DNA from 3 places in the Rhizobium sp. NLR8a genome. Region 2 is predicted to be linked to each of the others. Evidence: riboswitches for the same ligand, from Rfam matches in the RefSeq annotation. Region 2 holds a riboswitch; each other region holds the start of a gene.
What was found. A riboswitch is a leader RNA that binds a small molecule or an ion and turns the genes downstream of it on or off. The one in region 2 is predicted to bind cobalamin.

Region 1: it holds a riboswitch for cobalamin, as region 2 does, so the genes downstream of both, bluB (5,6-dimethylbenzimidazole synthase) here and nrdH (glutaredoxin-like protein NrdH) in region 2, are expected to answer to the same signal.
Region 3: it holds a riboswitch for cobalamin, as region 2 does, so the genes downstream of both, HJC04_RS14035 (CbtB domain-containing protein) here and nrdH (glutaredoxin-like protein NrdH) in region 2, are expected to answer to the same signal.

The regions. Positions count from the first base shown of each region.
Region 1 covers NZ_JABDWI010000017.1:73,311-84,011, forward strand. Annotated here, with positions in the region: gene HJC04_RS27960 (3-deoxy-7-phosphoheptulonate synthase) at 48-1,115, opposite strand; gene HJC04_RS27965 (hypothetical protein) at 1,448-2,029, opposite strand; gene HJC04_RS27970 (HAMP domain-containing methyl-accepting chemotaxis protein) at 2,088-3,965, opposite strand; cobalamin riboswitch at 4,288-4,475, shown strand; gene bluB (5,6-dimethylbenzimidazole synthase) at 4,517-5,206, shown strand; gene HJC04_RS27980 (DUF2865 domain-containing protein) at 5,210-6,307, opposite strand; gene HJC04_RS27985 (YciI family protein) at 6,567-6,929, shown strand; gene HJC04_RS27990 (RNA polymerase sigma factor) at 6,926-8,164, shown strand; gene HJC04_RS27995 (VOC family protein) at 8,242-8,613, shown strand; gene HJC04_RS28000 (demethoxyubiquinone hydroxylase family protein) at 8,711-9,307, opposite strand; gene HJC04_RS28005 (ribonuclease H) at 9,459-9,989, shown strand; gene HJC04_RS28010 (GntR family transcriptional regulator) at 10,161-10,701, opposite strand, start outside.
Region 2 covers NZ_JABDWI010000026.1:813-11,513, forward strand. Annotated here, with positions in the region: gene HJC04_RS31190 (LacI family transcriptional regulator) at 1-753, shown strand, start outside; gene queC (7-cyano-7-deazaguanine synthase QueC) at 839-1,549, shown strand; gene queD (6-carboxytetrahydropterin synthase QueD) at 1,549-1,905, shown strand; gene queE (7-carboxy-7-deazaguanine synthase QueE) at 1,902-2,630, shown strand; gene HJC04_RS31210 (adenylate/guanylate cyclase domain-containing protein) at 2,739-3,962, opposite strand; gene nrdF (class 1b ribonucleoside-diphosphate reductase subunit beta) at 4,063-5,037, opposite strand; gene nrdE (class 1b ribonucleoside-diphosphate reductase subunit alpha) at 5,211-7,379, opposite strand; gene nrdI (class Ib ribonucleoside-diphosphate reductase assembly flavoprotein NrdI) at 7,358-7,771, opposite strand; gene nrdH (glutaredoxin-like protein NrdH) at 7,785-8,006, opposite strand; cobalamin riboswitch at 8,269-8,495, opposite strand; gene HJC04_RS31235 (heavy metal translocating P-type ATPase) at 8,881-10,701, opposite strand, start outside.
Region 3 covers NZ_JABDWI010000006.1:349,006-359,706, forward strand. Annotated here, with positions in the region: gene HJC04_RS14010 (helix-turn-helix domain-containing protein) at 1-414, shown strand, start outside; gene HJC04_RS14015 (phosphoketolase) at 458-2,845, opposite strand; gene HJC04_RS14020 (acetate/propionate family kinase) at 2,918-4,096, opposite strand; gene HJC04_RS14025 (bifunctional diguanylate cyclase/phosphodiesterase) at 4,351-5,922, opposite strand; gene HJC04_RS14030 (histidine phosphatase family protein) at 6,400-6,954, opposite strand; cobalamin riboswitch at 7,011-7,161, shown strand; gene HJC04_RS14035 (CbtB domain-containing protein) at 7,187-7,396, shown strand; gene HJC04_RS14040 (CbtA family protein) at 7,507-8,241, shown strand; gene HJC04_RS14045 (hypothetical protein) at 8,295-8,864, shown strand; gene HJC04_RS14050 (sulfite oxidase-like oxidoreductase) at 8,849-9,511, opposite strand; gene HJC04_RS14055 (sensor histidine kinase) at 9,621-10,701, shown strand, end outside.

The DNA.
Region 1 (10,701 bases), on a different contig from region 2:
CCGCCCTGTTAGGCGGTGGGTCTGCTCGCCGTGCTTGATGTTGTCTGTCAGGCTGCGACGGCTGCCTTGCGCCGCTCGCGGGCAGCTTTCGCCAGATCTTCCAGCACGCCAACAGACATATCCCAGTCGATGCAGCCATCGGTGATCGACTGGCCGTAGACCAGCGGCTTGCCGGGAACGAGATCCTGGCGGCCGGCGACAAGGTTGCTTTCTACCATCATGCCCTTGATATGATGGTTTCCGGCGGCGATCTGCGAGGCCACGGAATGGACGACGAGCGGCTGGTTCATCGGATCCTTGCCACTATTGGCATGGCTGGCGTCGATGAGGATGCGGGGGACGACGCCGAGTTTAAGGCATTCCGCTGTGACGGCTTCGACATCAGCCGCCTCGTAATTCGGCCGCTTGCCGCCGCGCAGAATGATGTGGCAGTCCTCATTACCCTTTGTCGAAGCGATTGCCGCCTGTCCGTCCTTGGTGACGGCCGGGAAGTGATGCGGCTGTGAAGCGGCCAGGATCGCGTCGAGCGCGACGCGTGCGCCGCCGTCGGTGCCGTTCTTGAAGCCGATCGGACAGGAGAGGCCGGAGGCGAGCTGGCGGTGGATCTGGCTCTCGGTCGTGCGCGCGCCAATCGCGCCCCAGCTGACGAGGTCGGCAATGTATTGCGGCGTGATCGTCTCAAGGAATTCGACGCCGGCGGGAAGGCCCATCGCATTGATGTCGAGCAGCAGGCGTCTGGCAGTCCTCAGTCCTTCCTCGATACGGTAGCTGCCATCGAGGTGCGGGTCGTTCATCAAACCTTTCCAGCCGACCGTGGTGCGGGGCTTTTCGAAATAGACGCGCATGACGATTTCCAGATCACTGGAGAAGCGCTGTCGCTGCTCGGCCAGCCGCGAGGCATATTCGAGCGCGGCAACCGGATCGTGGATGGAGCAGGGGCCGATGACGACGATCAGGCGGTCGTCTTCAGCCTTGAGGATCTGGTGGATGGCACTGCGGTTGCTGGTCACCGTCTCGCTGACTGAAGCGGTTCGGGGAATTTCCGCGATGATATCGGCGGGTTTGGTCAGTGGGGTGATCTCGAGGATACGCAGATCATCGATGGTATCGGACACGGCATGGCTCCTGTTTGGTCATACCGTGCGGAACAAAAAAGCCGCCAGGTAGACTAGCGGCTGTTCGGGTGGTCGTCGCGTCGAATTCAGTTACGCACGGACCCGCATCCGCTGAGAGCAGCGGTACGAATAAAATCGCGAGGCGTAAATTGAAGTCGTCGACATGGCGCGTATGTAGCGTCGCCGCCGTCCATTGTCACGCAAAATTTGCGAGCTGAAACCACCGTTCGAGGGAGCGGCTTCCTGGTTCGGGAGGCAAAGCGTATGGCCCGGAAGCGTCCACTTCCGGGCCATACGGTCTATAATTCGCGCGAAAAATGCATATGCCGAAATCAGAGGGCGTCGACGTTCACGCCGACGGTGACCGCGCCGATCGGCGTTCCCGCTTCGTCCGAGATCGTGATGCTTGCCTGCGACTGCAGTGTCTGGGTCGATTCGTCCTTTTCGATCTCGTCGACAAAGACGGCATCCTTGCCGGCGCCGAAGGACTTCTGGAATTTCGCCTCGTCGCCCTGCCAGTAGTCGGAGGTGACGTCGCTTTGACCGACATTCAGCCCTTTTGCGTCCATGACAAAGATCTCGGTAATCTTGCCGCCAGACGCTTCTTTCTTCGCCTGAAGGAATTTCGACAGCGCATTGCCAAGCACGCCATCGATCATGGAATGGTCGGAACCGTCGACCTCGCCACGCCATTTCTTGTCGAGAGCGTCGATGTCGGCTTCGCTCAGCTTGGCGTTCGCAGTGTCCTGCGCCTTGATGGCCTCGATGATGGCGGGATCGTTCAGCCAGGGCTTCACGTCGCTCTTCACGTAGTCGGCGATAGGGGCAAGCTTGGCATCCTCAGCCATCGATACGCTCATGGGCGCGACGATAGCGGCAGAGGTGAAAAGCAATGCGGTCACAACTCTCTTCATAACTGTTCCCTTCCTGTGATCAGTTGCTGAAAAATAAAGTCTCGTCGGGGGGGCGGCGTCAGAACTCCTCCCAGGCACCGGGAGAAGCGGCAACGGCTGCATTTCCTGCAAGCCGCGGCACGACGGTTCTGGTTTCCGGACGAGATTGACTGGCGCTCGGCTGGACCGGCCTGGGCTGACTCGCCAAGGATGCGCCGACGAGGAACCGGCCGGCCGAATCCTGCAGCCGGCGTCCCTGCGACAGCAGCTCTTGGCAGGCCGCGTTCGTTTCTTCGACCATGGCCGCGTTCTGCTGCGTCGCATGATCCATCTGGTTGATCGCGCCGTTGATTTCCTGCAGACCGGTCGCCTGCTCGCGATAGGACTGAACGAGGGTAGCGATGCTGTCGCTGATGCGGTTGATCTGCTCCTCGATCTTCAGGAGAGCGTCGCCAGTCTCGTTCACCAGCCCGACGCCGGCAGCAACCTCTTGGCCGGAAACGTTGATCAGGTTCTTGATTTCCTTTGCCGCATTTGCCGAGCGCTGGGCGAGTTCACGAACCTCCTGTGCGACAACCGCAAATCCCTTGCCGGCCTCGCCGGCGCGTGCGGCCTCGACGCCGGCATTCAGCGCCAGCAGATTCGTCTGGAATGCGATTTCGTCGATGACGCCGATGATGCGGCCGATCTGACTGGAGGAGGTTTGGATCCGGTCCATCGCGCCGATCGCGTCGCGCACCACCGTCGCCGAGACGTGAGCACCTCGCTTGGTTTCCTCGACCAATTGTCCAGCATTTTCAGCCCGCTGCGACGATGTTTTGACTGTCGTCGTCACTTCATCTAGTGCCGCAGCGGTCTGTTCCAGTGCTGCCGCCTGCTGTTCGGTCCGTTTGGCCAGCTGATCTGCGGAGGAAGCCAGCTCGCTCGATCCGCCCTCAACCGCGACGGAAGCGATCTTTATCTCTGTCAGCGCGGCTGCGACGGCCTGGACCATGTTGTTGAAGTCCTGCCGCAATTTATCGAATTCAGGGCCGAGATCGGCAAGCTGGATCGAGAAGTCGCCGGCGGCCAGTCTTTCCAATGCGTTCGCAAGAGTGGTCATCACCAGCCGTTGCCTGTTGCCGGCTTCTTCCGTCAGCAATGCGTTGCGGGCCCGTTCGGCGTCGAACGAGGCGGTCTGCTCGGCAGTGACTTGCTCTCTTTCGACCTTTGCGATCGCCTCGTGACGGAAGACCTCCAGCGCACGGGCGAGGAAGCCGATTTCGTCGCCATTCTCCTTGTAGGCGACGGAGGAGGCGAGGTCGCCATTCTGCAGCGCGCCAATTCGTTTGCTGAGGATCCTGAGCGGCCTGCCAACGAGGCTGCGCATGGCGAGGAGGAAAGCGATGACGGCGAGAGCGGTGATGGCGGACTGCGTGAGCAGCGAAACGAGGACCTTCTGGCGGACTTCGGAAGTGATTTTTTCGACAGACCAGTTCGTGACGATGTAGCCGGTTGTCTTGCCCGACTTGTCCAGCGGCAGCGGCGCGATAATCGTGACCAAACCGGCGGACATTCCGCTGTCATCGATCGTCGTTTTGTCGGGTTTTGCGCTGAGGCGGGTCGCCAGGTCGGCCGGCGTTGGCAAACCGGAAACGCCGTCGCGGGTCCAGCTGTCGACGGCAGCGAGCTCTGCGTTGAATGCGGCAAATTGCACAAGATCGAGCGAGGGATCGTCACGATACAGCGAATAAGCCTCGCGAACGGCGTTCGCCTTGCCCCATTTGACGCCGCCGGCGGCCAGAGATGCAAACTGCTCCGCATCCTTGGACCAATTTGCGTGGGCGCCATCAACCAGCGCCCGGGTTTCATACATCCATGTATAGGTGGCCAAGGCGGAAATGCCGCAGAGATTGACGGCAACGATAATCGCCGCCAGCTTGGCTGTCAGGGGCATCGTTTTCAAGAATTGGAACATCCGTGGAGCCTGGAATTGCGGCTCGGTCGACCATCTTCGCGACCGGCATATCAGCACGGCATCGACGCTGACGGTCACATCACGAGCGCTCATGCCCATGTCGGAGTTTGCGACCCAAAACGCGCAAAGGCAGTGTGGATTTGATGTGTGAATAAATCATAAAGTAGAGGAGGATGGGCGGGCACACAGAGGCTGTTTCCTCCTGCGACCAAAAGATCGCCGAGGAGGGGGTTGTCTGCCCGGTGATCCGCCCCTCGATCAGCCATATGCAGCCGTGGTTTCAGGTTCGGTCTGCGTGCACTTGCCGCCGCGTCGGTTTCCTGAAATAGATGCGCCGTCAGGTGCCCGCCGTCCAGGCGGGAGAATCGGGAATCCGGTGCAAGGCCGGAACGTGCCCAACGCTGTAAGGCCGACGTCTGCCGCTTCATCGCGCCACTGGCTTTTGCCGGGAAGGCTGCGGCAGATGGATGAAGCCAAGTCAGAAGACCGGCCTGGCGAGATAGACCCAACCCGCGCGGACGGCGGGCGGTTGCGTTGTTGGGGATTTGACGATGCGACCCTTTGATGCGGATGCCCTTTCGGCGGCGTCCGGTTTTTCGCTGGCCGAGCGCGAAGCCGTGTATCACGCGATCATGACGCGGCGTGACGTGCGCAGCCAGTTCCTGCCCGATCCGTTGCCCGACGACATCGTGGCGCGGCTCCTGACAGCCGCCCATCATGCGCCGTCGGTCGGCTTCATGCAGCCATGGAATTTCATTCTGGTGAATAGTCCAGCTGTCCGTGCGCGCGTGCGCGACGCCTTTGCCAACGCCAACGAAGAGGCGGCGTCGATGTTCGAAGGCGAGCGGCGGCAGGCCTATCGATCCCTCAAGCTCGAAGGCATCGTGGAGGCGCCGCTCGGCATATGCGTGACCTGCGATCCCACTCGCGGCGGCAGCGTGGTGCTGGGACGGACGCACAATCCGCGGATGGATTCCTATTCGACCGTTTGCGCCATCCAGAACCTCTGGCTTGCGGCCCGCGCCGAAGGGGTCGGCATCGGCTGGGTCAGCATCTTTCGTGAAGGCGACCTGAAATCAATTCTCGGCATACCCGAGCATATCGAGGTGGTCGCCTGGCTATGCGCCGGCTTTGTCGATCGGCTTTATGATGAACCGGAACTCTCGGTCAAAGGCTGGCGGCAGCGGCTGCCGCTCGAGGAACTGGTTTTCCACGACGGATGGGGACGCAACGACCCTTAGCAATTACTGCTGTTGTGGTTGCGGGCCCGGCGTCGCCGGATTGGCAAGGTCGATCGAGCCCTGGTCGCCAGCAAGGAATTGCGGGCCGACCTGACGGACCTTGTTCTGCGTGGGGTCGTAGGGACGTTCGGGAACGGATGGCTGCGGCGGGACTGCTGCTGCCGCAGTATCTTTCGCCGGCGGATTGGTGCGGACCGTCGTGATCGAGCCCTGCTGCGGCGGTTCGCTCAGGGTCTGCTTGCCGCGCATCTCCTCGTAATAGGCGGTCAGATTGCAGGCGCAGGTATTTTTCTCGCCGGGAGCGCGGTTCTTGTAGGCAAAGGCGTTCTTCATGGCGCTATAGGGCGCGCCTGTTGCGACCGAGATCATGTTCGAGGCTTCGGTGCTGGTCACGTCGCGATAGAAGAGCTCGGTCTCGATGCCGGGGCACATCTTGGCGCAGGTCTGCGCATCGCGGCCGAAATCGACCGAGGTGGTGTTCGAGCTGATCGGGAAGAAGCCGCCGTCGCAGCTGCGAACGCAAATGGTGCTGACCGGCGAAAACATTTCGGCCCTCGGCAGGCCGTAAAATGGATCGGCCTCTTCACCGCCGCCAAGCGGGATGAAGGTGTCGGTGCGCATCGCCTGTTCCTCGACGCTTGGGGCAGGATCGCTGGCGCTGCGCTCGGTCGGGGCATAGAAATTGTCGCTGCTGCAGCCATTGCGTTCGAGTGCCGCCGTCAATTCCCGGCGCGCGTCGTCATCGCCGGCCTGGCTGCGCAACTCGTCGCGCTGATCCTGGAGATAACGGATATTGTCGACCATCCGGGCTTCGGCATCAGAAAGCTCGGCGCAAAAATCGGCATTCTCGCCGCCGATCACCACCATGCTACCCGAGGTGCAGCCATAGCTGCGCAGATCGTTGCGGACCTTGCGCAGCTCGAGGTTCTGCTCGGCGATTGCGCTGGCATATTGGCGCGCTTCCTGCCCGTTATTGTTGCCGATCGATCGTGGTAGGTCGGCCAGGCGACCACGCAGGTCGTTGCAGACGGCGCTGCTCTGTGCGGCAGCCGGCGATGCCAGCGCAAGCACAAGAGCAAGAGACAGGTTTCGGCGTTTCACGGCATCGTCCGGAAGTGAGAAAGTGTCGATCGGTCAAAGGTGGCGTCCATTCGCCGTACCTTGTCTCTTAAGGTATTTCTCTTAATAAGCTTGGATCAATTCCTAGCGCATTTTCGGGATTTTATCCAGAAGATGCGGGCAACAGCGTTGCCCCGGCGACGGACACTGCAGCCGTTAACAGCAGTTCCCTTCTTCATCCGAATTGTTATTCTCCCAGCTCGCTCCTGCTGGGGATTGGTTTTCACTGGGGATAAAGCAAATGCGCTACATGCTGATGCTGCATGCGGACGAAGCTGCCGGGAAGTCCATAGCGCCCGAGGACATGGCGCGCTTCATGGGCCAGATGTATGCCTATCAGCAAGCGCTGGAGAAAGCGGCAGCATTCGTCTCCAGCAATGCCCTGGTCGGTTCCTCTGAGGCGAGTGTCGTTCGCGTTCAAGGGAATGACGTCAGTGTTCTGGACGGCCCTTATGCGGATGTTCGCGAACAGTTCGGTGGGTACTTTATCATAGACGTTGCCGATATGGACGAAGCCAACAAATGGGCGGCGCGCTGCCCTGCTGCGTCCTGGGGAACGGTTGAGGTTCGTCGCATCAGGGATGCGTCGGAACATGCAGGATGACGGTTTCGGGTTCCACCGTTGCCCGAGGTGTAGCAGAGCGAGTGGCGCGCGAGAGCTATGGTCGCCTCGTCGCCTATCTTGGCGCGCGCTTGGGTGATATCGCGTCCGCCGAGGATGCGCTCGCGACTGCTTTCCTCACGGCTCTCGAAAAATGGCCTGTCGATGGCGTGCCCGATAACCCCGATGCCTGGCTGTTGACGATCGCGCGCAGGCGCAAGCTCGACGACTGGCGCAAGGACAAAGTGAAGGCGAAGAGCGCCGATCGTCTTACCCTCATCGCCGAGGAACTCTCGGCAGCGGCGGAAATGGATGAGGAAATTGCGGACAGGCGACTGGCGCTCATGTTTGCCTGCGCACATCCTGGCATCGATGCCTCCGCGCGAACGCCGCTGATCCTCCAGACCGTGCTGGGCCTGACCGCTGCAGACATCGCCGCGCGGTTTCTCGTCTCTCCAAGGGCCATGGGCCAGAGGCTCGTAAGAGCCAAGGCGAGGATCAGGGATGGGAAAATTCCGTTCCTCGTGCCGGAAAAGGAGGAACTATCGCACCGGCTGCCGCCGATACTCGCCTCCATCTACGCCGCCTATACCAGCGGGTGGATGGACATCGACAGGGCGGAAGCGCTTGGACAAGAGGCAATCTGGCTTGCAAGCGTGGTCGTATCCCTGCTTCCGCACGAGCCGGAGCCGAAAGGTCTTCTTGCGCTGATGCTTTATACGGAGGCGCGGCGATCATCCCGCAGGGGCCCCTCCGGTGCATTCGTACCGCTGGACAGCCAGGATGTCGGACTTTGGGATCACGAGCAATTGCGCCTCGCCGAGGGTCTCCTGCGAGACGCCAACGCAAAGGGTGCGACTGGCCGCTACCAGATTGAGGCGGCCATCCAATCTGCCCATGTCGTGCGCCGTTTGAGCGGCATCTCAAACTGGCAGGCCGTCGTTTCCCTCTATGATGTGCTGGGCAGGATTGCTCCGTCGCCCGTCGTGACGCTCAATCGGTCCGTGGCTCTCGTGCGGATAGGGCAGGCGGACGCGGCCCTTGGTGACATATATGCGCTTGCCGGCGACCCGCGAATGGCCGACTACCTGCCGTACTGGACGGCCCGAGCGCAAATTTGCGCCGATCTCGGAAGGCATGTCGAGGCGGCGGAAGCTTTCACGGTCGCTATCGGATTGTGTTGGTCGGAGGCAGAACGGCACCACCTTGAAGAACAGCGCTCAAAAGTTTTGTGTTGACTGCGAGCTTTTTTGCGCGGCCTGTCGAAATCGAGAACTCCTGCACGACATCCATTTGTCCAACAAAGGAGTACGACATGACCACCACTTCAATAGCAGTACAGAGCATCTTCGCTTCCGCCACCGTTTCCGACTTTGACGAGGCACTCATCTGGTATGAGAAGCTCATGGGGCGCCCAGCAGATAGCAGGCCGATACCAGGCATGGCTCAGTGGCGTAACATGGGTGGGGCCGGCCTGCAGGTCTGGAAGGATGACAAACGCGCCGGCAACGGGATCATAACGATCGTCGTCCCCGAGCTCGAGGTTGAGCTCGAAAGGCTTTCGCGTCAGGGCTTGCAACTCGCCAACAAAATCGAAGGCGACTTTGGGCTCGTGGCTCAGATATTCGACGGTGAGGGCAACCGGATCAACCTGGCCGAGCCTCCCAAGCCACCTGCGAAGAACTGACTTCGCCGTCTCAATTAAGCCCTTTGGCCCAGAGCAATGCCTGCTTTGGGCCAATACCGGTGATGACTGAATGGCGCCAGAAGCGGCTGCCAGACCATCAAACACCCTTGGAGCGCGCCATTTCGGCACGCATCCAGCTTGAGTCTCCCCATGTCGAGAGCCAGATCATCAGGTCCGTGAGCGCGGCGATGACTGGCAGAAGCAGGGCGTGGCCGATGCCGCGTTTCGTCTGGTTCCTCTCAGCCTCCCTGAGATGCGCCAACTCCTCTTCTTGGATCGAGGCGATGAGGCCGTGAAGCTGTGGATCGCGGCTCTTGAGGAGGATCAATTGATCTTCGAGATGGCGGTGAACTGTGCTTTCAACCGCCTCGGTGCAGACCCAGACCATGTTACGCCCGCCGAGGGCCGTCAGGAAACCGAGCAGATAACCGCCGAGGCTCCAGAATGCCGTGACGCGACATGGCTTGGCATTCCTGGATGGCATCGCGTCGCGAAACAGGCGGCAATGCTCGATCTCGTCGTCCCGAATTTCGCGAAGTGCGGGCCCGATCTCAGGAAACAGCCGACGGGCCATCCAGATCTGTGCCCCGTAGATGCGAATTGCGCCGAATTCGCCGGCGTGATTGACCTTGAGAATACGGCGAACGGTTACGGCATGATCCCGCTTGCCGGCCCTGCTCAACGGATTGTCCATGGCGCTGCCCCTCACAGTTTCCCATCGGCAGTAGGCGCTGTCGGCCCCACGGTCGTCAATAGTTGACACAAGGGAACGTTCAATTCCAATGTCGGCTTCGGGTGGCCGTCGCAAATCGCGCCGGTCCGGGCGGGGCGCAGCGAAGGCGAAAATGGCGGGCATTTCCAATGAGCTAGGCTCCTCCACAACGACGGCCGGACTACCGAAAAGCCACGGTCTCCACGTCTTTGTGGACGGTTGTTATGACCCCGGTTCCGGGCACGGAGGCTGGGCCTTCGTCGCCTATCGCGAGGTTGCGGAAATCGCGTCCAGCTTCGGCGGTATGCGTGATTCCGCCAATAATTCGATGGAATTGACCGCCGTCTTGAAGGCAATCATGTGGATCAATAGCGAAGCAACGGGCGAAGCAGCGACCATCTGGTCGGATTCGATCTATGCCGTCAAAGGCTGCAACGACAGGCGGCACATTTGGAAGAATAACGGCTGGAAGAAAAGCAGTCCGAATGGGAACGCCCGAAGCCGGACGATCGCTAATGCGGAACTCTGGAAAGCGGTCGATCTTCAATTCTCGCAGAACGCCCTGGTGACCATTGCCTGGTGCAAGGGCCATTCCGGCATAGCCGGCAACGAACGCGCGGATGAGCTTGCGGATGGAGGGCGGCTGTCGGTACGAGGTGCATGATATGGGGATATCAACTGGCTGCGGATGGTTGAGATGGCACGGCGCCAAAACTGCAGGCGGTTCCATTGCATAAAAGCCACGAGGTCATGCCGGAGGTGGCGAAAAATGCACCCTCCAGCGATTTCCGGTTATCCCAAGTTCCAGCAACAGCTGCCGCGTCATCGAGGCCGATCAAGCTTGAAGAATGTGCCTGCGCGTCAGCTCCATCAGACCATCGGTGTCGCGTCTCTCTATCGCATCGACCATCTGTTGATGTTCGCGACCGGATTGCTCGATGCGGGCGCGCGTTCGCCACTGCGACACCGGCGCAGAGGATGTCCGCTGCCGAATCTCCGTGATCAGTTCCACGAGTTCCTGGTTGCCTGCGAGAGCAAGCAGATGGCGGTGGAAGGCGAGATTGGCTTCGTAAAGTTCAAGCATGGTGCCGTTCAGCACCAGATCGTCGAAGCGTGAAGCTAGAACCCGTAAGTTCGCAATATCCGTCTCGCTCGCATTCGCGACGATGCGGTCGCTGACGGCAACTTCGAGGATGACGCGAATGTCGCTGACCTCCTGGGCGCGGCGCCCGTCTTGCTCATGGACATGATAACCTCGATTGGGGACATGCTCCACCAGTCGCTTCTGCACCAATCTGTCGAGAGCTCTGCGGACCTCGGGTCGCGTACAGTTATACCGCCTTTCGAGATCGATCTGCTTCAACCAGGTTCCAGGC
Region 2 (10,701 bases):
AAGGCGCTGAAAGAAACACCCTACCATCTTGTCGTCGCCCCAAACTTCTTGTCGACGACCAACGCCGAAGCCGCCGAATACATCATCCGCAACCACCTTGCCGACGGGCTGATCTTCACGCGGACCGAGCCGCTCGATGCCCGCGTCCGCCTGCTGCTCGAAGCCGGCTTTCCCTTCATCTGTCACGGCCGCACCGAATTTTCGACACCGCATCCCTATGTCGACTACGACAATTTCACCTTTGCCTATGAAGCGACGCGCCGGCTGATCGCCAAGGGCCGCACCAAGGTGGCGGTGATCCTGCCGCCGAAACGGCTGACCTTCTGCCAACATATCCTGCACGGCTTCATGACGGCGGTGCGCCAGGCGGGCGTCGCCTATGATATCCCCGAGACAGTCGATCTCGACACGCCGGCGGATGTGCTTCGCGACTTCATCCGCAACCGCGCCGCCGCCCCGGGGGCTTCCGATGGCTTCGTCTGTCCCGGCGAAGTTTCGGCGCTTGCGGTCATCAGCGGCATGAACGATGCCGGCCGCACACTCGCCGGCGACTACGACATCGTCGCCAAGGAGACATCCCGCCTTCTCACCCAGTTGCACCCGAAGGTCGACACGATCCACGAGGATTTGACGGCGGCAGGAGAGGATCTCGGCCACATGCTGCTGCAGCGCATCAATAATCCCGACGCCGAGGATTTGCACCTCCTGCTGCCGCCGCAGATCAACTTTCCGATCGAAGGGCGGTCATATTAAAACTGTTTTCATGGCGCGTGATTTGACTTAGAAGCACCACGTAATCCGGTCGCAGCCCACCCGGTCAAAACAAGGGATCCAAAATATGAAAACCATCGTTGTCTGCTCCGGCGGACTCGACTCTGTTTCGCTTGCCCACAGAATGGCGGCGGAAGAACAGCTTATCGGCCTCGTCTCCTTCGACTATGGCCAGCGGCATCGCAAGGAACTCGACTTCGCCGCCAAATGCGCGGCGCGGCTTGCCGTTCCCCATCATATCATCGACATCGCCGCCCTCGGCGGCCATCTCAGCGGATCGGCCCTGACCGACAATGTCGATGTTCCGGACGGCCACTACGCCGAGGAAACCATGAAGGCCACTGTGGTGCCGAACCGCAACGCCATCATGCTGGCGATCGCCTTCGGCTTGGCGGCCGCACAGAAAGCGGATGCCGTTGCCGTCGCCGTGCATGGCGGCGACCACTTCATCTACCCAGACTGCCGTCCGGGCTTCATCGATGCTTTCCAGCGCATGCAGAACGAGGCGCTCGACGGTTATGCCAGCGTCAAGCTGCTCGCACCCTATGTCGAGGCTTCCAAAGCGGCGATCGTGGGCGATGGCGCAAAACATGGCACGCCCTTCGCGGAAACCTGGTCCTGCTACAAGGGCGGCAATTTCCATTGCGGGCGTTGCGGAACCTGCGTCGAACGCCGCGAAGCCTTCCATCTTGCCGGTGTCGCCGATCCCACGGAATATGAGGACAGCGACTTTTGGAAAGCGGCGGTGTCGCAATATGCCACGACGGAGGTGCGTTGATGTACCGCATCACCAAGGAATTTCATCTCTCTGCCTCGCATCAGCTGGACCATCTGCCGGGCGATCATCAATGCGCCCGGCTTCACGGCCACAACTATATCGTGGTCGTCGAGCTCTCTGCCGAAACCCTCAATGACGACGGCTTCGTTCGCGACTATCACGACCTCTCACCGCTCAAGCGCTATATCGACGAGGCTCTCGATCATCGCCATCTGAATGACGTGTTCGGTCATTCGAAAGTCACCTCCGAGTTCCTGGCCAGGCATTTCTACGACTGGTGCAAGCAGCGCTTCCCCGAAACTTCGTCCGTCCGTGTCAGCGAGACGCCCAAGACCTGGGCGGAGTACAGACCATGAGCGCGGAGACCATCCGCATCAGCGAGATCTTCGGCCCGACCATACAGGGCGAAGGCGCATTGATCGGGCTGCCGACGGTGTTCGTCAGGACGGGCGGCTGTGACTATCGCTGCTCCTGGTGCGATAGCCTTCACGCGGTCGACAGCGCGTTCCGAGATCAATGGATGCCGATGTCCGTCGAGGCGATCTGGCAGGAGGTCACCAGACTTTCCGGAAGCAGACCATTGACGGTTTCCCTTTCCGGGGGCAATCCCGCTATCCAGCCCCTGGGGGCGCTGATCGAACTCGGTCATTCCCAGGGATATCGCTTCGCGCTGGAAACGCAGGGAAGTGTGGCGCGGAACTGGTTTCGCGATCTCGATGTTCTGGTGTTGAGCCCCAAGCCGCCGTCGAGCGGGATGCAAACCGATTGGGGTGATATCGACGACTGTCTACGGCTGTCCGCCGGCGGGCCGGAGATCGCGCTGAAAGTCGTCATCTTTGATGATGTCGACTACGCATTCGCGCGAGAGGTGGGCCAGCGCTACCCTTGTATTCCCCTGTACCTTCAGCCGGGCAACCATACACCGCCGCCGCCCGAAGACGACGACGCGCGCATCGATATCGACGGCGTGATGGATCGCATGCATTGGCTTGTCGAGAAGGTGACGGTCGACCGATGGTTTGCGCCGCGCGTCCTGCCGCAGTTGCACGTGCTGCTTTGGGGAAACAAACGAGGCGTCTGAGCCCGCCTAAAGGGTGTCGCGCTCTTTCGATTCGCTCCACGCTTTAGGGTCTTTGTTCTTACGCAATTCGGCTTCGCAAAATTGCTGCGCACTTTTGCGCGACATGCTCTAGCGTGCCGGAAAAGCGAAGACATCGACAGGCTCTCCGAGCCCGCGCAGCGGGAAGGTGCCGAGACTGTCCATGTCTTTCGCGCAACCCGCCATTTCGACGAAGGCGCGCGACAAGAGCACCGGACGCCTGACCTCCTTGGTCAGGCTTTCCAGCCGCGAGGCGACATTGACCGCCGGGCCGATGACGGTGAAATCCAGCCGTCGGCGCGACCCGATATTGCCGTACATGACGTCACCGACATGCACACCGACGCCGTAACGCAGCGGTTCGCGTCCCGTGCGGCGGTGCTCCTCGTTCAGCTCGGCCATTGACGCCTGCCCCTCGCGGATCGCCTGCAGCAGATCGAGACAGGCCGTTTCCTTGGCCAACGGGAAGATCGCCAGCAGCCCGTCTCCCATGAATTTCAGGATTTCCCCGCCATGCCGTTCGATCGGGTCCGACATGGCGTCGAAATAGTCGTTCAGCAGATGGATCACGTCGTCGCGCGGCCAGAGATCCGAGATCGCCGTGAAGTCGCGCAGATCGCAGATCATGATGGCCGCGCCGACGGTCGCGCCGCTGCCGCGGGTCGTGACACCCGACAGGATATGCTCGCTCGCATGCGGCCCCACATAGGTCTGCAGCAGCGTCCGCGCCATGATGTTCTTCAGCCTGATCTCGCTGACGAGCGTTAGCGCCGGCAGGAGATCGCGCAGGAAATCGGTATGCTCGCTCGTAAAACCGCCAGGCCGAGACGTAGAAAATGTCGCGACGTGGCGTTTGCCGAAAGTGTGCTCGATCGGCCAGGCGATGTACTCCGTAAGGCCGTCGTTACGCATCTCCTGAAAGAACGGATCCTCGTCGGCGTCGGCCTTGCCTTCCAGCTGCCTGCGCACCTCCTCTGCCCCCTGATGGATCGCGTTGACGGGGCTCTTCAGGAACTCCGGCGTGTTTTCGACACCATAGGCGAATGTGTTGATCTTCGCCTCCGCCATGCCCTCCTTCCAGAGGATGCGGGCGCCTATCCATTGTGGATGGTTCGTCCTGAAATGCAGCGTCGCGCGCGCCACAGGCACTCCGGCCGCCAACAGCTTCTCGCACATTGCCACCAGGATGTTGTCGATAAAGCGCTCGCCGCGCGTCTCGTTCACCAGCCAGTCGAGGATCCGCCTCCTGCGGATCGGCCAGGTGCCTTCGTCCGTTTCAACAACAGCCCCGGCCTTGTTCAAAAAAGAGGACATCGAAACCCCACTACGCCGCATCGCCGACGAATACCGAATTCAGTTTCCGTGAATGTGGTCGATGGCGAAGCAAAAGATAAGGGGAGACTGCAATTAAGTCTCAGAAATCCCAGTCTTCATCTTCGGTAGCCACTGCCTTGCCGATGACATAGGAGGACCCGGAGCCGGAGAAGAAGTCGTGGTTCTCGTCGGCATTCGGCGACAGCGCCGACAGGATCGCCGGATTGACCTTGCAGGCCTCAGTCGGGAACAGCGCCTCGTAGCCGAGGTTCATCAACGCCTTGTTGGCGTTGTAATGCAGGAACTTCTTGACGTCTTCGCTGAGCCCGACGCCGTCATAGAGCGCCTCGGTATATCTCGCCTCGTTGTCGTAGAGTTCGAGCAAGAGGTCGAAAGCGAAATCCTTGATCTCCTGCCGGCGCTCTTCGGACAACAGCTCCAGTCCGCGCTGAAACTTGTAGCCGATATAATAGCCGTGCACCGCCTCGTCCCGAATGATCAGCCGGATCATATCGGCCGTATTGGTGAGCTTTGCCCGGCTCGACCAGTACATCGGCAGATAGAAGCCGGAATAGAACAGGAAGCTCTCGAGGAAGACGCTCGCGACCTTCTTCTTCAAGGGATCGCCGGAGGCATATTGCTCCATGATCAGCGCCGATTTCCGCTGCAGGAATTCATTCTCTTCCGACCAGCGATAGGCATCGTCGACATCTGGCGTCAGGCAGAGCGTCGAGAAGATCGAGGAATAGGAGCGTGCATGCACCGCCTCCATGAAGGAGATATTGGAGAGCACTGCCTCCTCGTGCGGTGTTGCCGCGTCCTCCATCAGCTTGACGGCGCCGACGCCGTTCTGGATCGTGTCGAGCAGCGTCAATCCGGTGAAGACCCGGATCGTGAGCTGCTGCTCGGCCGCAGTCAGGGTTGCCCAGGAGGGGATATCGTTCGACAGCGGCACCTTCTCCGGCAGCCAGAAATTGCCGGTGAGGCGATTCCAGACTTCGAGATCCTTGTCGTCCTCGATGCGGTTCCAGTTGATGGCGCGGACGCGGCTGATCGGCTTTACGGCTATGTTCATGATGATGATGTCTTTCCAATAGATTGTTGGCGTTCGCAGCCGCCTCACCCTACCCTCTCTCCGAGGGGAAAGGGGATGTCGCGCTTGCCGCAGATGTCTTCTCCCCATCGGGGAGAAAGTGCCGGCAGGCGGATGAGGGGCCACTCGCGCAAAGGCTCGCGGCCGAAATCAAATCACAGCGTACAAGACACACACCCCTGCACCTCGGTGCCCGACAGCGCCATCTGGCGAAGGCGGATGTAGTAGATTGTCTTGATGCCCTTCTTCCAGGCGTAAATCTGCGCCTTGTTGATATCGCGCGTCGTCGCCGTGTCGCGGAAGAACAGGGTCAGCGACAGGCCCTGATCGACGTGCTGGGTCGCCGCCGCGTAGGTATCGATGATCTTCTCCGGCCCGATCTCATAGGCGTCCTGGTAAAAGTCGAGATTGTCGCTGGTCATGAACGGCGCCGGATAATAGATGCGGCCGATCTTGCCTTCCTTGCGGATCTCGATCTTCGAGACGATCGGATGGATCGAGGAGGTCGAGTGGTTGACATAGGAAATCGATCCCGTCGGCGGCACCGCCTGCAGGTTCTGGTTATAGAGGCCGGAGGCCATCACCGCCTTCTTCAGCGCAAGCCAGTCTTCCCTCGTCGGAACGGGGATGCCTGATTTGTCGAACAACGCCTGCACCTTTCCGGTCGCCGGCTTCCATTCCTGCTCCGTATATTTGTTGAAATATTCCCCCGAGGCATATTTCGAATTCTCGAAGCCCTTGAAGCTGGTGCCGCGTTCGACCGCCAGCAGGTTCGAGGCGCGGATCGCGTGGTAGGTCACCGTATAGAAATAGATGTTGGTGAAATCGACGCCTTCCTCGGAGCCGTAAAAGATGCGTTCGCGGGCGAGATAGCCGTGCAGGTTCATCTGGCCGAGGCCAATCGCATGGCTCTCGTCATTGCCTTTCTCGATCGAGGGAACCGAGGCGATATGGCTCATGTCCGACACCGCCGTCAGCGCCCGGATCGAGGTCTCGATCGTCTTACCGAAATCGGCTGAATCCATCGCCGCTGCAATGTTCAGCGAGCCGAGATTGCAGGAAATGTCCTTGCCGAGATCCTTATAGGAGAGGTCGTCATTATATTCGCTCGCCTCACTCACCTGCAGGATCTCCGAGCAGAGATTGCTCATGGAGATGCGGCCGGCGATCGGGTTCGCCCGGTTCACCGTGTCCTCGAACATGATGTAGGGGTAACCGCTCTCGAACTGGATTTCGGCGATCACCTGGAAGAATTCCCGCGCCTTGATCTTCTTCTTCGAGATACGGGCGTCCGCCACCATCTCCCGGTACTTTTCCGTCACCGAGATCTCGGTGAAGGGTACGCCGTAGACCCGCTCCACGTCATAGGGTGAGAACAGGTACATGTCCTCATTGTTCCTGGCGAGCTCGAAGGTGATATCAGGCACGACGACGCCGAGCGACAGCGTCTTGATGCGGATCTTCTCATCGGCATTTTCGCGCTTGGTGTCGAGGAAACGCATGATGTCGGGATGATGCGCGTTGAGATAGACCGCGCCCGCGCCTTGGCGCGCGCCGAGCTGGTTGGCGTAGGAGAAGCTATCTTCCAAGAGCTTCATCACCGGGATGATGCCGGAGGACTGGTTCTCGATCTGCTTGATCGGCGCGCCGGCCTCGCGGATATTCGTCAGCGACAGCGCCACGCCGCCGCCGCGCTTCGATAGCTGCAGTGCCGAATTGATCGACCGGCCGATCGATTCCATATTGTCCTCGACCCGCAGCAGGAAGCAGGAAACGAGTTCGCCGCGCTGCTTCTTGCCGGCATTCAAGAAAGTCGGCGTCGCCGGCTGGAAACGCCCGGAAATGATCTCGTCGACCATGTCACGGGCAAGCGCCTCATCGCCCCGCGCCAAGGTCAGCGCCACCATGCAGATGCGGTCCTCATAGCGCTCGAGATAGCGCTTTCCGTCGAAGGTCTTCAGCGTATAGCTGGTGTAATATTTGAAAGCGCCGAGGAAGGTCGGGAAGCGGAATTTCCGCGCATAGGCCTGATCGAACAGGCCGCGGACGAAATTGAAGGAATACTGGTCGAGAACCTCCCGCTCGTAATAGCCCTCGGTCACGAGGTAATCGAGCTTTTCCCGGAGATTGTGAAAGAACACGGTGTTCTGGTTCACATGCTGCAGGAAATACTGCTTGGCCGCCATGCGGTCCTTGTCGAGCTGGATCCTGCCCTCATCGTCATAGAGGTTCAGCATCGCGTTCAGTGCGTGATAGTCGAGTGTTTCGGCCGCTTTAAGTGGTTTTGCGCCTGTATCCCGCGTCAGATTTGTTCCCGTGTCCAAAATCGTCCCATCCCGTCTTTGACATTGGCGACATCCTCGGCTGTTCCCAGGAGCTCGAACCGGTAGAGGTACGGCACCTGGCACTTCTTCGAGATGACGTCGCCGGCAAGCCCGTAGGTCTCGCCAAAATTGCTGTTGCCCGCGGCAATCACGCCGCGGATGTTGGAGCGGTTTTCCGCCTCTTTGAGGAAACGGATCACCTGCTTGGGCACGGCGCCCTTGACGATCCCTGGGCCGCCGTCCCCACAATAGGTGGGCGAGATCAGCACATAGGGTTCGCGAATGTGGATGTCTTCAGCGCCGACGGGAATGCGCGTCGCGCGCAATCCCAACTTCTCGACGAAACGATGGGTGTTCCCGGATCGGCTGGAATAATAGACGATCAGCCCCACCGCTTTTCTCCGGTCAGGAGAGCGCGCTGATCATGTCGGGGCGGAAGCCCGCCCAATGCTGCTCGCCGGCAACGACGACCGGAACCTGCATGTAGCCCATGCCAAGCACGCGATCGAGCGCTTCGGCATCCTCGGAAATATCGACGATCTCATAATCGACGCCCAGGCGATCGAGGGCGCGGTAAGTGGCCGTGCATTGGACACAGGCCGGCTTGCTGTAAACGGTAACGCTCATCATCTTCCTCGTGATGTCAGTGAATGCAGGACACAGGACTGGGATCGGGCGCCGTGCGACGTCCGGGGCAACGCTTGATAATGATCTGGCAAAGTTGGCGCTTTAAACGCCCGACATCATCCCTCGCAGGATGTGCACGGGCGGCGGCTTTGATGTTCTCGACATGACTTCAAACCCCCGAAATGCTCATGCGGACGTTCGGGGCAGCGCAACAGACACGGATCATTCCGCTTCATGCACGCGACCTTCCGGACACCCCGCCCGTGGACGTTTCGTTCGAGGCAGGTCTCCTGGCTCACGGGTCGAAGCACCCTGCCCCAGCCTTCCCGGAGCATCATGCTCCAGTGACCTGAAATCGGACAGTTGCTCGCCGCTTACAGTTGCGGGGGCAGCTCCGGCATTGTCGCACCATGATGGCGCAGCGCACCGTATTCCCGTCTTAGCCCGCGATCCTCACGAATCGAAGGAACCTTGAACACTAGATATAGTACGCGAATCGTAATTCACGTCAACGGATGGTTTGTGCATTGCGTTACGGCAGGTTTGAAATCGCTGCATTCCTGTGAAAAACATGGACAACGAAAGCTTAACGAAAACAGGCTTGGAGATGACCGTGGTGGGGCTGGCCTATAGCCAGCTGCCAGGCTGCGGATAGACGACGCAAAACCCGCGACGTCATCCTCGGCCTTGTGCTGCCTTGTGCCGACGATCCACCCAGGTCCATTCTGAAAATAAGAGCTTTCCTGCCAGATAATTGCAGTGGTGAGATGCTCGGCACAAGGCCGAGCATGAGACCTTGTCAGCAAACTGAGCGCCGACCTAACGGATGACCGGCCCCGAATCGCTGGTCTTCAAACCGCCACCGGCAAAACATTCATCCCCGTACACGAAGCAGCCTGAGCGCGTTGATCGTCACCAGCACCGTGGCACCGGTATCGGCGAGGATCGCCGGCCAGAGCCCGGTCATGCCGGCGATCGTCGTCACCAGGAAGACAGCCTTCAGCCCGATCGCAATGGTGATATTCTCAAGGATATTGCGCATCGTCCGCTTGGAAAGCGCGATCATCCGCGCCACGTCGCCGACGCGTCCATGCAGCACGGCGGCATCCGCGGTCTCCAGCGCCACATCGGTGCCGCCGCCCATGGCGATACCGATGTCGGCGGCGGCGAGCGCCGGCGCGTCGTTGATGCCGTCGCCGACCTTGGCGACGACGAAGCCCTGACGCTTCAATTCGCCGACGACCCGCTGCTTGTCTTCGGGCATCATCTCGCCGCGCCAGTCGATATCGAGCATGCCGGCGACGGCTGCCGCCGTCCGCTTGTTGTCGCCGGTCAGCATCATCGCCTTGACACCGGCCAATTTGAGCGCGGAGAGCCCCGCCCCGGCATCCTCGCGCGGCTCGTCGCGCATGGCGATCAGGCCGGCCGCAGTGCCATTGACGAGCAGCACCGATACGCTCTTGCCCTCATCATTGAGCCCTGCAATACGCGCTTCCTGCTCCCCGTTCAGCGCCCCGCACTCGCGGGCGGCGGGCGGCGACAAGAGATCCAATGTCTCGCCGCCGACCTTGCCGGTGACACCCTTGCCCGGCAGCGCTTCCAGTTCGAAGGCCGGCGGCACGGGCACGCCGTCCGCCTTGGCGCGGTGGAGAATCGCCAGTGCCAGCGGATGGCTGGAGCCCTGCTCGAGCACAGCCGCGCGCGACAGGAGCTGCGCCTCGCCCAATCCGAAGGAAACAATGTCCGTCACCCGAGGCTTGCCTTCCGTCAACGTGCCTGTCTTGTCGAAGGCGACCATCGTCACCGTGCCGAGCGTCTCCAGCACCGCGCCGCCCTTCATTAAGAGCCCGCGCCGCGCGCCCGCCGACAGCGAAGCGGCGATCGCCGCCGGCGTCGAAATGACGAGCGCGCAGGGGCAGCCGATCAGCAGGATGGCAAGGCCTTTGTAGATCCATTCACCCCACGCGCCGCCGAGAAACAACGGCGGAACGACCGCGACAAGTGCGGCGACGACGACCACGCCCGGCGTGTAATAGCGAGAGAACCGATCGATGAAGCGCTCCGTCGGCGCCTTCGATTCCTGCGCTTCTTCCACCAGCTTGACGACGCGGGCGATGGTATTGTCGGCAGCGGCCGCCGTGACGCGAACCCTGAGCACCGCATCACCGTTGACCGTACCGGCATAGACGCCGGCATCGACGCCCTTGCGCACCGGCGTGCTCTCGCCCGTCACCGGGGCCTCGTCGATCGCACTCTCGCCTGAGACGATGACGCCGTCCGCCGAAATGCGGTCGCCAGGGCGAACCATGATGACCGCGCCGACGGCAAGGCTTTCCGCCGGCACCTCCCGCATCTGGCCATTGTCTTCGAGCAGCGCGGTTTTCGGCACCAGGGCCGTCAGCGACTGGATGCTTTCGCGCGCCTTGCCCGCCGCCACGCCTTCGAGCAACTCGCCGACGAGGAACAGGAAGACGACGGTCGCCGCTTCCTCGCCCGCATTGATGATGACGGCGCCGACGGCGGCGATCGTCATCAGCATCTCGATCGAAAACGGCGTGCCGGACAAAGCCGCCATGACGGCTCGCCGCGCAATCGGCAGCAGACCGACCAGTATCGCGACGAAGAAGGCGTAGGACGCACTCGCCGGCACCACATGGCCGACGGCATAGGCGGCAACGAGCGCTGCACCCGAAAA
Region 3 (10,701 bases), on a different contig from region 2:
TATGTCGGGTTGGCGTTGCGGCTGACGGCGCGGATTTCCCATGAAGGATATGCGCAGGAGCTTCCGTCAAATGAGAACGAGCGGCGGATGGAGATGCTGGACGAACTGATCCAGCGGCATTTTCGATCGCACAGGCCGGCTTCCTTCTACGCCAGGGAACTTGGCATTTCGTCGACGCATCTCACCCGTATCGTTCGCTCGATGACGGGAAACACCCCGCATGAACTGATCGCCGGGAAACTGATCGAAGAGGCGAAGCGCCAGCTCGTCTTTACCATCGGCAGCGTTCAGGAGATAGGATTTCGCCTCGGCTTTGTCGATCCCGCCTATTTCTCGCGTTTCTTCCTGAAATATACCGGCGAAACGCCGCGGATTTGGCGGATGAACGAAAAAGCTCGGCTTGACCGGCCATAGGGCATTCGGTCATCTCACATCGCGCGCGTCAGTCGCGAATGGCTCACGCCGCCGGCCACGTCCAGTCCCGCACCTCCGGCATGTCCTCGCCGTATTCCCTGACATAGTCGTGATGCTCCGCGAGCTTGCCGTGGAAGGCGGCAAGCGCGTCTTTCGCCTTCTCCTTCAGGCCCGGCACGCGCTCGATGGCTTCGATGGCGAGATGGTAGCGGTCGAGTTGGTTGAGCACGGTCATGTCGAATGGCGTGGTCGTCGTTCCCTCCTCGACAAAGCCGCGGACGTGGATGTTCTCGTGGTTGGCCCGCTTATAGGTCAGACGATGAATGAGATAGGGATAGCCGTGATAGGCGAAAATGACCGGCTTGTCGGTGGTGAAGATCGCGTCGAAGGCCTCGTCGGAAAGGCCATGCGGATGCTGGTCACTGGATTGCAGCGCCAGGAGGTCGACGACATTGACAGTGCGGATCTTCAGCTCTGGAATGGCCTTGCGCAGGAGATCGACGGCGGCGAGCGTTTCCATCGTCGGGACATCGCCGGCGCAGGCCATGACGAGATCGGGCGAGATCGTGTCTTCCTCGTTGCTTGCCCAGTGCCAGATACCGATGCCGGCTTCGCAATGTTTCACCGCCTCGTCCATCGACAGCCATTGCGGCTCCGGCTGCTTGCCGGCGACGATGACGTTGATGCGGTCATAGGTGCGCAGGCAATGATCGCCGACCCAGAGCAGGCTGTTGGCATCCGGCGGCAGGTAGATGCGGACGACGTCGGCCTTCTTGTTGGCGACGAGATCGACGAACCCCGGATCCTGGTGGCTGAAGCCGTTATGGTCCTGGCGCCAGACATGCGAGGTCAGCAGGTAGTTCAGCGATGAGATCGGTTTGCGCCATTCGATCTCGCGCGTCACCTTCAGCCATTTGGCGTGCTGGTTGAACATGGAATCGATGATGTGGATGAAGGCCTCATAGCAGGAAAAGAGGCCGTGCCGCCCGGTCAGCAGATAACCCTCCAGCCATCCCTGGCAGAGATGTTCGGAAAGCACCTCTACGACGCGTCCATCGCGGGAGAGATGGATATCATATGGTTCGATATCCTCCATCCACACGCGGTTGGTGACCTCGAAGACGCTGCCGAGGCGGTTCGACTCCGTCTCGTCGGGACCGAAAATGCGGAAGTTTGCCGCCTCCGCGTTGAGCTTCATCGTATCGCGCAGGTAATGGCCGAGGATCTCGGTCGATTGGGCGGCGACGCTGCCGCGCCTGCCGACGTCAACCGCATAGTCGCCTATGGCGGGAACATCGAGCTCCCGGCGCAACAAGCCGCCATTGGCATGCGGATTGGCGCCCATGCGGCGTTTGCCGACGGGGGCCAGCGCCCGCAGGTCGGTTTTCAGCCGGCCGTCGGCATCGAACAGATCTTCGGGATCGTAGCTTTGCATCCAGTCCTCGAGAATCCTGCGATGGCCCTCATTCTCGCGGCAGTTGGAGACCGGCACCTGGTGGGCTCGCCAGAAACCTTCCACCTTCTTGCCGTCGACCTCTTTCGGACCGGTCCAGCCCTTGGGGCTGCGCAGCACGATCATTGGCCAGCGCGGGCAGCCCGCCGCAGCCTTGCCGCTGCGGGCTTGCTCCTGAATCCCACGGATGCGGTCGAAGACCTGGTCCAGCGTCGCAGCCATCTGTTGATGCATGTCGCGCGGCTCATGGCCGTCGACGAAAAACGGCTCGTAGCCGTAGCCTTCGAAAAGACGTTTGAGCTCGTCGTCACCGGCCCGGCCGAGAATGGTCGGATTAGCGATCTTGTAGCCGTTCAGATGCAGGATCGGCAGAACGGCGCCGTCGCGGGCGGGATTGAGGAACTTGTTGGAATGCCAGCTGGCGGCGAGCGGCCCGGTTTCGGCCTCGCCGTCTCCGACGACGCAGGCGATGGTGAGGTCGGGGTTGTCGAAGGCGGCGCCATAGGCATGGACGAGGGCGTAGCCGAGTTCGCCGCCCTCGTGGATCGATCCCGGTGTTTCCGGCGCCGCATGGCTTGGAATGCCGCCCGGAAAGGAAAATTGGCGGAAGAGCCGGCGCATCCCTTCGGCGTCTTCGGTAATATCGGGATAGATTTCGCTGTAGGTGCCTTCGAGATAGGTGTTGGCGACCATTCCCGGCCCGCCGTGACCGGGGCCGCATATGTAGATGATGTCGAGATCGCGGGCGCGGATGAGGCGGTTCAGATGCGCATAGATGAAGTTGAGGCCGGGTGTCGTGCCCCAGTGGCCGAGCAGGCGGGGCTTGATGTGCTCTGACTGCAGCGGCTCGCGCAGCAGCGGATTGGCAAGCAGGTAGATCTGGCCGACCGACAGATAGTTGGCCGCCCGCCAGTAGCGATCGATCAGGGTGAGTTCAGCATCGGTCAGGGCGGCGGCGGTCGAGACATGCTTTTCCATGGGGCTTCTCCCGTTCGAAAACGCGTTCAACGTCAGTTCTAGCCGTTAGCGCGAGCGCGCCATTGATCTGGATCAGCGGACGCGGAGAACGGACAGCGCCTCGTCGGCGATCACCTGTTCTTCGTCCGTGGCAACGACATGGGCGGCCATGCGGCTTTCCCCGGTGCTGATCGTGAATCTGTGGGCGGCGTTGGCCTTTTCATCAATCGAAAGGCCGAGCCAGGACAGGCGTTTCGCCACGCCGGCGCGGATTTCCGGCTGATGCTCGCCAATGCCGGCGGTGAAGACGACGGTATCGAGGCCGCCGAGTGTTACCGCCATGCGGCCGATCTCGCCGGCAATGCGCAGGATGAACAGATCGATCGCCTGGCGCGCTTCCGGCCGTCCGTCCGTCAACAGATCGCGCGTATCGGCGCTGATGCCGGAAACGCCGAGCAGGCCTGAGCGTTGATAGAGCAGATCCTCGATCTCACCCAGCGATCGTTTTCTCTCTCCTGCCAGATGCAGGATCACGCCGGGATCGAGCCAGCCCGGGCGTGTCGCCATCGGGATGCCGTCGAGGGTGGAAAAGCCCATGCTGCAATCGCGGCTGATGCCGTTTTCCATCGCACAGAGGCTGGCGCCGCTGCCGAGATGGGCGACCACAGCCTTTGCCGCATGCGGCGCCTTGCGCGCGAGTTCACTGGCGATGAACTTGTAGGAAAGTCCGTGGAAGCCGTAACGCTTGATGCCCTCCTCATGCAGGGAACGGGGTATGGCGAGGCGGCGCACGAGATCGTCCTGCGTGGCATGGAAGGCCGTGTCGAAGGAGGCTGTCTGGACAAGATGTGGCTTCAGATGGCGGAGCGCGCGGATGAAGCGCAGCGCTTGCGGTTGGTGCAGGGGTGCGAGCGGGATCAGCGCTTCGATCCCATCGGTGGCGGCGTCATCAAGCGCGACGGCGCTCGTGAAGCGCTCGCCGCCATGGACGACGCGGTGGCCGGCCGCGGCTGCGGCCGCCATATCGAAATGATCGGCGAGACGCGTGAAGGTCTCGTCGATGACTCCGTGCAGATCGTCCGTCACCTCCGCCTTCAGCGGCATGTCGAATGTCTGCGATCCCTTGGTCAGGTCAAGCGAGAGCGGCTCGGCGCGGAGATCGATGACGCCCTTGCCGAGGCGTCGTGCCCCGGCGTCATCAATTGAGAAGACCCCGATCTTCACAGTCGATGAGCCGGCATTGAAGGTCAGGAGAAGGTCGGGGAATGACATGTCTTCAGAGAGCCCGCGCAGTCGTCACGATGGGCGAACCTAGCGCCGAAACTCCCGCTGGAAAGGCATCATTTGGCGGTTGCCTTTGCTTCGGTCGATCCCCACGCCTGTCAACCTCGCACGTGCGGTCATTGAGCATTGGCGGCACAATGGCGGCAAGAGCTCCAGCTGCAATAGCCCCCCGTGCGCAACAAGACGGTGCGTGGCGGCCGATCGGGACGCAAAAGCTTGGGTTCTGTTGAAATAAGCTGGGCTCAGGCCGTTGACGCCAGATTGACGTTGCGATCGCGGATGAAGATGCTCGCCTCGGCGGCGGGCATCGCCTTGCCGAAAAGGTAACCCTGGCCGATGTCGCAGCCGAGCTGCAGCAGGAAGGCAAGCTGGCCATGCTCCTCGACACCTTCCGCAGTCGTCTTGATATTGAGGCTTCTGCCGAGGCCAAGCATGGCGCGGACGATTTTTTCCTGGCGTTCGTCATCGCGATAGGTGGCGATGAAGCTTTTGTCGATCTTGATCTTGTCGAAGCGGTAGCGGGCGAGCTGGGCGAGGCTCGAATAGCCTGTGCCGAAATCATCGAGAGCGATCTGAATGCCGGCCGCGTGCAGCTCTTCGAGAATGACGGCGGCGATAGCGGGATCCTGAATCAGCGCGTTTTCGGTGATCTCAACTTCCAGGCGTTGCGGCGGTAGCCGGCTTGCCGAAAGGACCTTGAGGATGCGGGACGTCAGCAGCCTGTCTTCCATCTGCACCGGCGAGACGTTGAAGGACAACGTGACATGCTCCGGCCAGGTGAGCGCATCGCTGCAGGCCTGCGCAAGGAGATCCTCGAACAAGGCGGTGATCATCCCGGTTTCCTCGGCAATGTCGATGAAAACAGTCGGCGGAATGTTGACGCCATCCTCGCCGATCCAGCGCGCGAGGGCTTCGAAACCGCAAAGCTGGCCGGTCTTCAGATCAATCAGCGGTTGATAGAAAGGCTTGATCGCCTTATTGGCGATCGCGGCGCGCAGTCTGGTTTCCAAGGAGGCGCGTTCCGTTACCCTATCCTGCATCGAATTTTCGAAGACGAGATGATGGTTGGGGCCGCGTGATTTGGCCTCATACATGGCGAGATCGGCACGGTGGGCGGCGTCTTCCAGCGGCTCGCTGCCCTCGACCCAACGATCGTAGCCGACGCTGGCGCCGACTTCGACGGCAAAACCATCGATATGAATCGGGCGGGTGACGGCCTGGATCAGCAGCTTGGCGAAGCGCTCCTCGCGTTGTGTCGTCAGGGCAAAGGCGACGACGATGAATTCGTCACCGCCGAAGCGGTAGACGCAATCGGCATTGCCGAGCGCGCAGATGCGTTTGGCAACTTCGACCAACAAGACGTCGCCGCCCTTGTGGCCGACGAGATCGTTGACCTTTTTGAAGCCGTCGAGGTCGACGGAGAAGATGGTGACGTTTTGGTTCCATTCCTCGATTTCGGCCTCGTCGCTTCTGACCGGCCGTGAGAGGATTTTGCGCTCGAAGGCATAGCGGTTCGGCAGCTTGGTCAGATGGTCGTGCGTTGCCGTCCAGTCGGCCTTTGCCTGGGCGGCGGCGCGCAGTTCCATTTCCTTGCGCAGATCGGCAATACGCAGCACCGAGTAGATGAAGCTCATGGTGCCGGCGATGCCGAGTCCCAGAACGAGCTTGTCGGCGCCGTATTCACGGAAAGCGGTCATGAAGGAAACCAGGCTGTCGTCGAACCGCAGCAATGTAGCTAGGAGCCAGAGGGTAATCCCCAAACCGACGATCGACATGCATTGCCTTCCGGCTCTGCTCTGGAAAAACACCGGCATTATGCCTTCTCCAACTCCACCCGCGCCGAGATATCACGAAAGTCTGAAATGTTCGTTGAAACCAGAAGGCGAATTATCGGAGGGGGCGGTTTGCAGTGAGCCGCCGGCAGACGGATAGCGTTGCGATGCGGCCAGGACCGGCACTGCGGCTGTTTCGCCGGTCCCGTTCAGGAAGAATGTTGCTACAGGTGATTGGGCCGAAAAGATGCCCAGAAGAACGAAGGCGAGCGTGCTGACGCATCGCTCGCCTTTTCCAGTGCTTCAGGCGGTGACGATCAGCAGCGGAACGCTGAGGATGAGACCGGCCAAAACCGTGAACGTGGCGACGCGCATCAACCGCAGGCGCCGTGTACGCTCTCCACTCCAATCATATGTCATTCTTCCATCTCCTTGGGACAAGGAAGTAGTCCCCGCAAAACCGGGTTCAACAGCAATGACGCGATTTGCTTGTGCAAGGCTGGATAAAATAAGGAATCTCTAATGCTGGAAGCGCAGCGACCAGCGGCTTCCGTTGCTGGTCATCCGAAGGATGGCGAGTGGCTCGACGTCGCTCAGCCAGAAGGAGGAGGGTGGCGCCTGAAGCACGTGGGCGACTGCAGCCCGGATGACGGCCGCGTGGCTGATGGCGATCACGTGACCGCTTCGGGCGGACTGGGCATCCATCCAGCCAGCGACGCGCTTTCGCAGGTCGAAAACACTCTCGCCGCCGTGAGGGGCCACCCCCGGCTCGGTCATCCAGGCCGTGAGGTTTTCCGGCTCTTCCGCCTCGATCGCCTCGATCGGCCTGCCAGCCCAGCGGCCATGGTCGCAATCTCGAAGCGACGGATCAATCTGCGCTTCGAGACGGAGCGCCTCAGCCGTCTGGAGGGCGCGCATGGCGGGGCTTGTGACAATACGATCGGCGTGGGGGAGGGCGGCCATCCTGGCTGCTTCTTCCACGGCCTTTTCTTCCAGCGGTTCGTCGAGCGGAAACTGGGCCTTGCGGTTCGCCGACGTCGCGCCGTGGCAGATCCAGGTGAGGCGCATATTCACGATTGTTCTGATCTCCGATGACGGGATGGGGACGGCCTTTGCCGGCTTCGTGAAGTTTCGTTGACAGTCTCTTCGGCGTGCAGATATAACCGTGCTGTTGCGGGTTTGGAAGCCGGTGGAAATCCGGCGCGGTCGCGCCACTGTGACCAGCGTGTCGAAACTTCTTCACGCTGGAAGTCAGACCCTGCCGCACAACACTCTTTCGACTGAACGCGTCATTCCGGAGGAATACATGTCTGACACCACTTTCGCGCCTGTCGCGGCGCCGGCGCCGATCCCTGTAGGGGAAATCCTTCCCTGGGCGATCTTCGGCGGTCTGCTGATGCTCATCGTTCTTTATTTCGTCGGCACCGAGGAGGGCGCGATGGCGCTGTTCAACGGCATGTATGTGCACGAATTCGTGCATGACGGCCGCCATCTCCTCGGATTTCCCTGCCACTAAAGCGCATCGCGATCTTTCGGATTCGCTTCTCGCGCTTTAGGTCTTTGTTTTACGCATGTCGTTATCGCAAAACCGCTGCACAGTTTTGCGCGACAAGGGGGAATACTGACATGGTTGGAAAGCTTCTGCTTCGCGGCATGCTCGCGGGCCTGATTGCTGGCATCCTCGTTTTCGCCTTCGCCCATACCTTCGGCGAGCCGCTGGTCGATGCGGCAATCGCCTTCGAGGAAGCGAGCGCCCAGGCGGCGGGCGAAGCTGCCGAACCTGAAATCGTCAGCCGGGCCACGCAGGCCGGCCTCGGCCTTTTCACAGGCGTCATGGCCTACAGCATCGCCGTCGGCGGGCTTTTTTCGCTCGCCTTCGCCTTCGTGCACGGCCGCTTCAGCAGCCTATCGGCGCGCGGCACCTCGGCCGTCATCGCCATTGCCGCCTTCGTGGCGGTCGTGCTCGTTCCCGCCATCAAATATCCGGCCAACCCGCCGGCTGTCGGCAATCCCGATACGATCGGCGCCAGGACCGAACTGTTCTTCCTTATGATCGTTGTTTCGCTCGCGTCGCTGATTGCCGCGATCGCGCTGTCGCGCCGCCTTGGCGAGCGCTTCGGTCTCTGGAACGGCGCGATTATCGCCGGCGTCGCCTATCTCGTCTTCATCGGCTTCGTGCTTTATCTGCTGCCGCCGATCAATGAGGTGCCCGAGAATTTCTCGGCGATCGTGCTCTGGCGGTTCCGCACGACCACGCTCGGAATGCACGCGATCCTTTGGGCAACGCTCGGTCTGGTTTTCGGAGCGCTGGCCGAAAGACGTCTTGCCGCCAAGAGCGGTCTGCGGCCGGCGTTCCGGTGATGCGGCATATCGGCAGGTTTGCTTTTCTCGGTCTCATCGCGAGCCTGTTGCCAATGTTTATCGGAAATGCTCTCGCTCATGGGAGCAACTCTGGCGGCTCTCATCCCGGGCTCGATATTCCGGCAATTTCCCACGGCGAGATGGCGGTCATTTCGGAGTATCGCAGCAGCATCAGCATGCTGGCGTCGCGGGCGGCCGATACGAACGAATCGTTCCGGCGTGTCCTGAACTACTCGGAAATCCAGTATTCCTATTGCCTCTGGGGCCGGATGCCGGGCAGCGTGACGGACGAGGAAAGCCCTTTCAACGAATGCGCCCATGCCTATCTCGCGGCGACGAAAGCCGTGCTGATGGCGATGCGTGAGATGCCGCGAGAGGCAACCGCGGCGGGCGAAATCATCTCGGCCATCGACGCCGACATGGCGGGCCGCGGACTTGCCTTCATCACCTGCCAGTTCAGCGGTGAGGCTTTCAACACCGCCGATATTATCAAGCCGAGCTGGAGCAAGGTGCCGCTTCATCCTGCCAGCATGGCGTCACTGACGGGGTTGGCCGCTCTGTTCGGTCTGGCCGTTCTCGCGCTTCGTCGCGTCTCGCGGCCGAAGGCTCAGTCGTCGGAATAGCGCTGCTCGCTCCACGGATCGCCATACATATGGTAGCCGTTCTTTTCCCAGAAGCCGGCCTCGTCGGCGGCGATTAACTCGATGCGGCGCAGCCATTTGGCGCTCTTCCAGAAATAGAGATGCGGCACGACGAGCCGCAACGGGCCTCCGTGCTCCGGTGTCAGCGGCAGGCCTTCCCAGGAGGTCGCCAGGATCGCATCCTCGGCGGCGAAATCGGCGAGCGGCAGATTGGTGGTGTAGCCGTCGTAGCTCGTCAGCATCACGTAGGCTGCTTCCGGCCTCGGCATGGCGCGATCGAGCAGATCCCGCGTCGAAACGCCGTTCCATTTGTTATCGTAGCGCGACCAGGTGGTGACGCAGTGGATGTCGCTGATCCTGGTGCTCTGCTGGATCGCCTGGAATTCCGTCCAGGTGAGGGTGAGTGTCGTTTCGACCAGGCCGCGTACTTCAAGCCGCCAGCTCCCGGTTGAAATGACCGGTTGCTGGCCGAGATCGAGCACCGGCCAGTTCTTGACGAGGTGCTGGCCGGGCGGCAGGCGCTCGGCCTCGGGACGGCTGATGCGGCCGGTCAGGAACTTGCCCTCGGATGCCCAGCGGCGCTTGGAGTTTGTGAGCTTGCTGTCGGCGGGCGTCTGGTCGTCGCTCATGAACGGGTCTCCTTGCGGTGCAGCAATAGGACATCCGTCCCTGCCGAGTGTCAAGTTTCGGCGAGCTCTTGGAAATCTTCGCTTGCCTCATTAGACTGAGCCGTCGGGCATGCCTTGCTGGGGAGTGAAGGCAGAAAGGGAGGAGCCGGATCTGTCTTCGAGATATCGTGCTACCGCGGCGCTGCTGCTGGTGCCGCTCGTCATCTTCGCCTTCTTCACCTATGGAAGCGCGATTGCGACGCGCGCCTATATGGAGGAGGCTTCCGCTCAGGCGGGAACGGCGCTACGCCTTGCCGTCTCGGCGCTCAGCGGCCACCTCAACCGCTACGAGGCGCTGCCGGCGCTGATCGCCGATCACGACGATATCAAGGAACTGGTCAGCGCGCCCGACGACATGGCACTGCGTGATGCGGCCAATCTCTATCTCAAGGAGATCAACGGGCTCTTAAAATCTTCCGACATCTATGTGGTGAAGCCGGACGGGGAGACGATCGCGGCGAGCAATTACGATGGACCGGGGAGCTTCGTCGGCCAGAATTTCAATTACCGGCCTTATTTCCAGGAGGCGATCGAAGGCCGGCAGGCGCGGTTTTATGCTCTCGGCACCACATCGCTAAAGCGCGGCTACTATTTCTCTGCCCCGATCAGGGTCGGCGCGGATATTCGCGGTGTCATCGTCTTCAAGGTCGATATCGACATGATCGAATCCTCCTGGAGCGGCGGCGAATACAAGATCTTCGTCTCCGATCCCGAGGGCATCATCTTCATGTCCGGCAGCCCGGAATGGCTCTATGGCGCGATCCTGCCGCTGACGGCCGACCGTATCGCCCGCACCGAGGCGTCGCGGCGCTATGCCAATGCGAAGCTGACGGCGCTGCCGGTGACGCGTCATCGCTTCGAGCCGCATGATCTGATGACGCTTGCGAGCGATCGGGGCGCAAGCGAGTATCTGGTGCTGTCGCATTATATGCCGGCCGAGGACTGGACGGTGAATGTGCTGATGGAGACGAGTTCCATCCGCGCCCAGGCGCGCACCGCGCTTGTCGCCGTCTTTCTCATCCTTTGCATCGCAGGCCTTGCTGTGGCGGTCATTCGCCAGCGGCGGGCGCGGCTTGCCGAGCGCATGTTGATGCAGGCCGAAGCGCGGGGCGAGCTGGAGCGGCGGGTGGAGGAGCGCACGGCGGATCTTG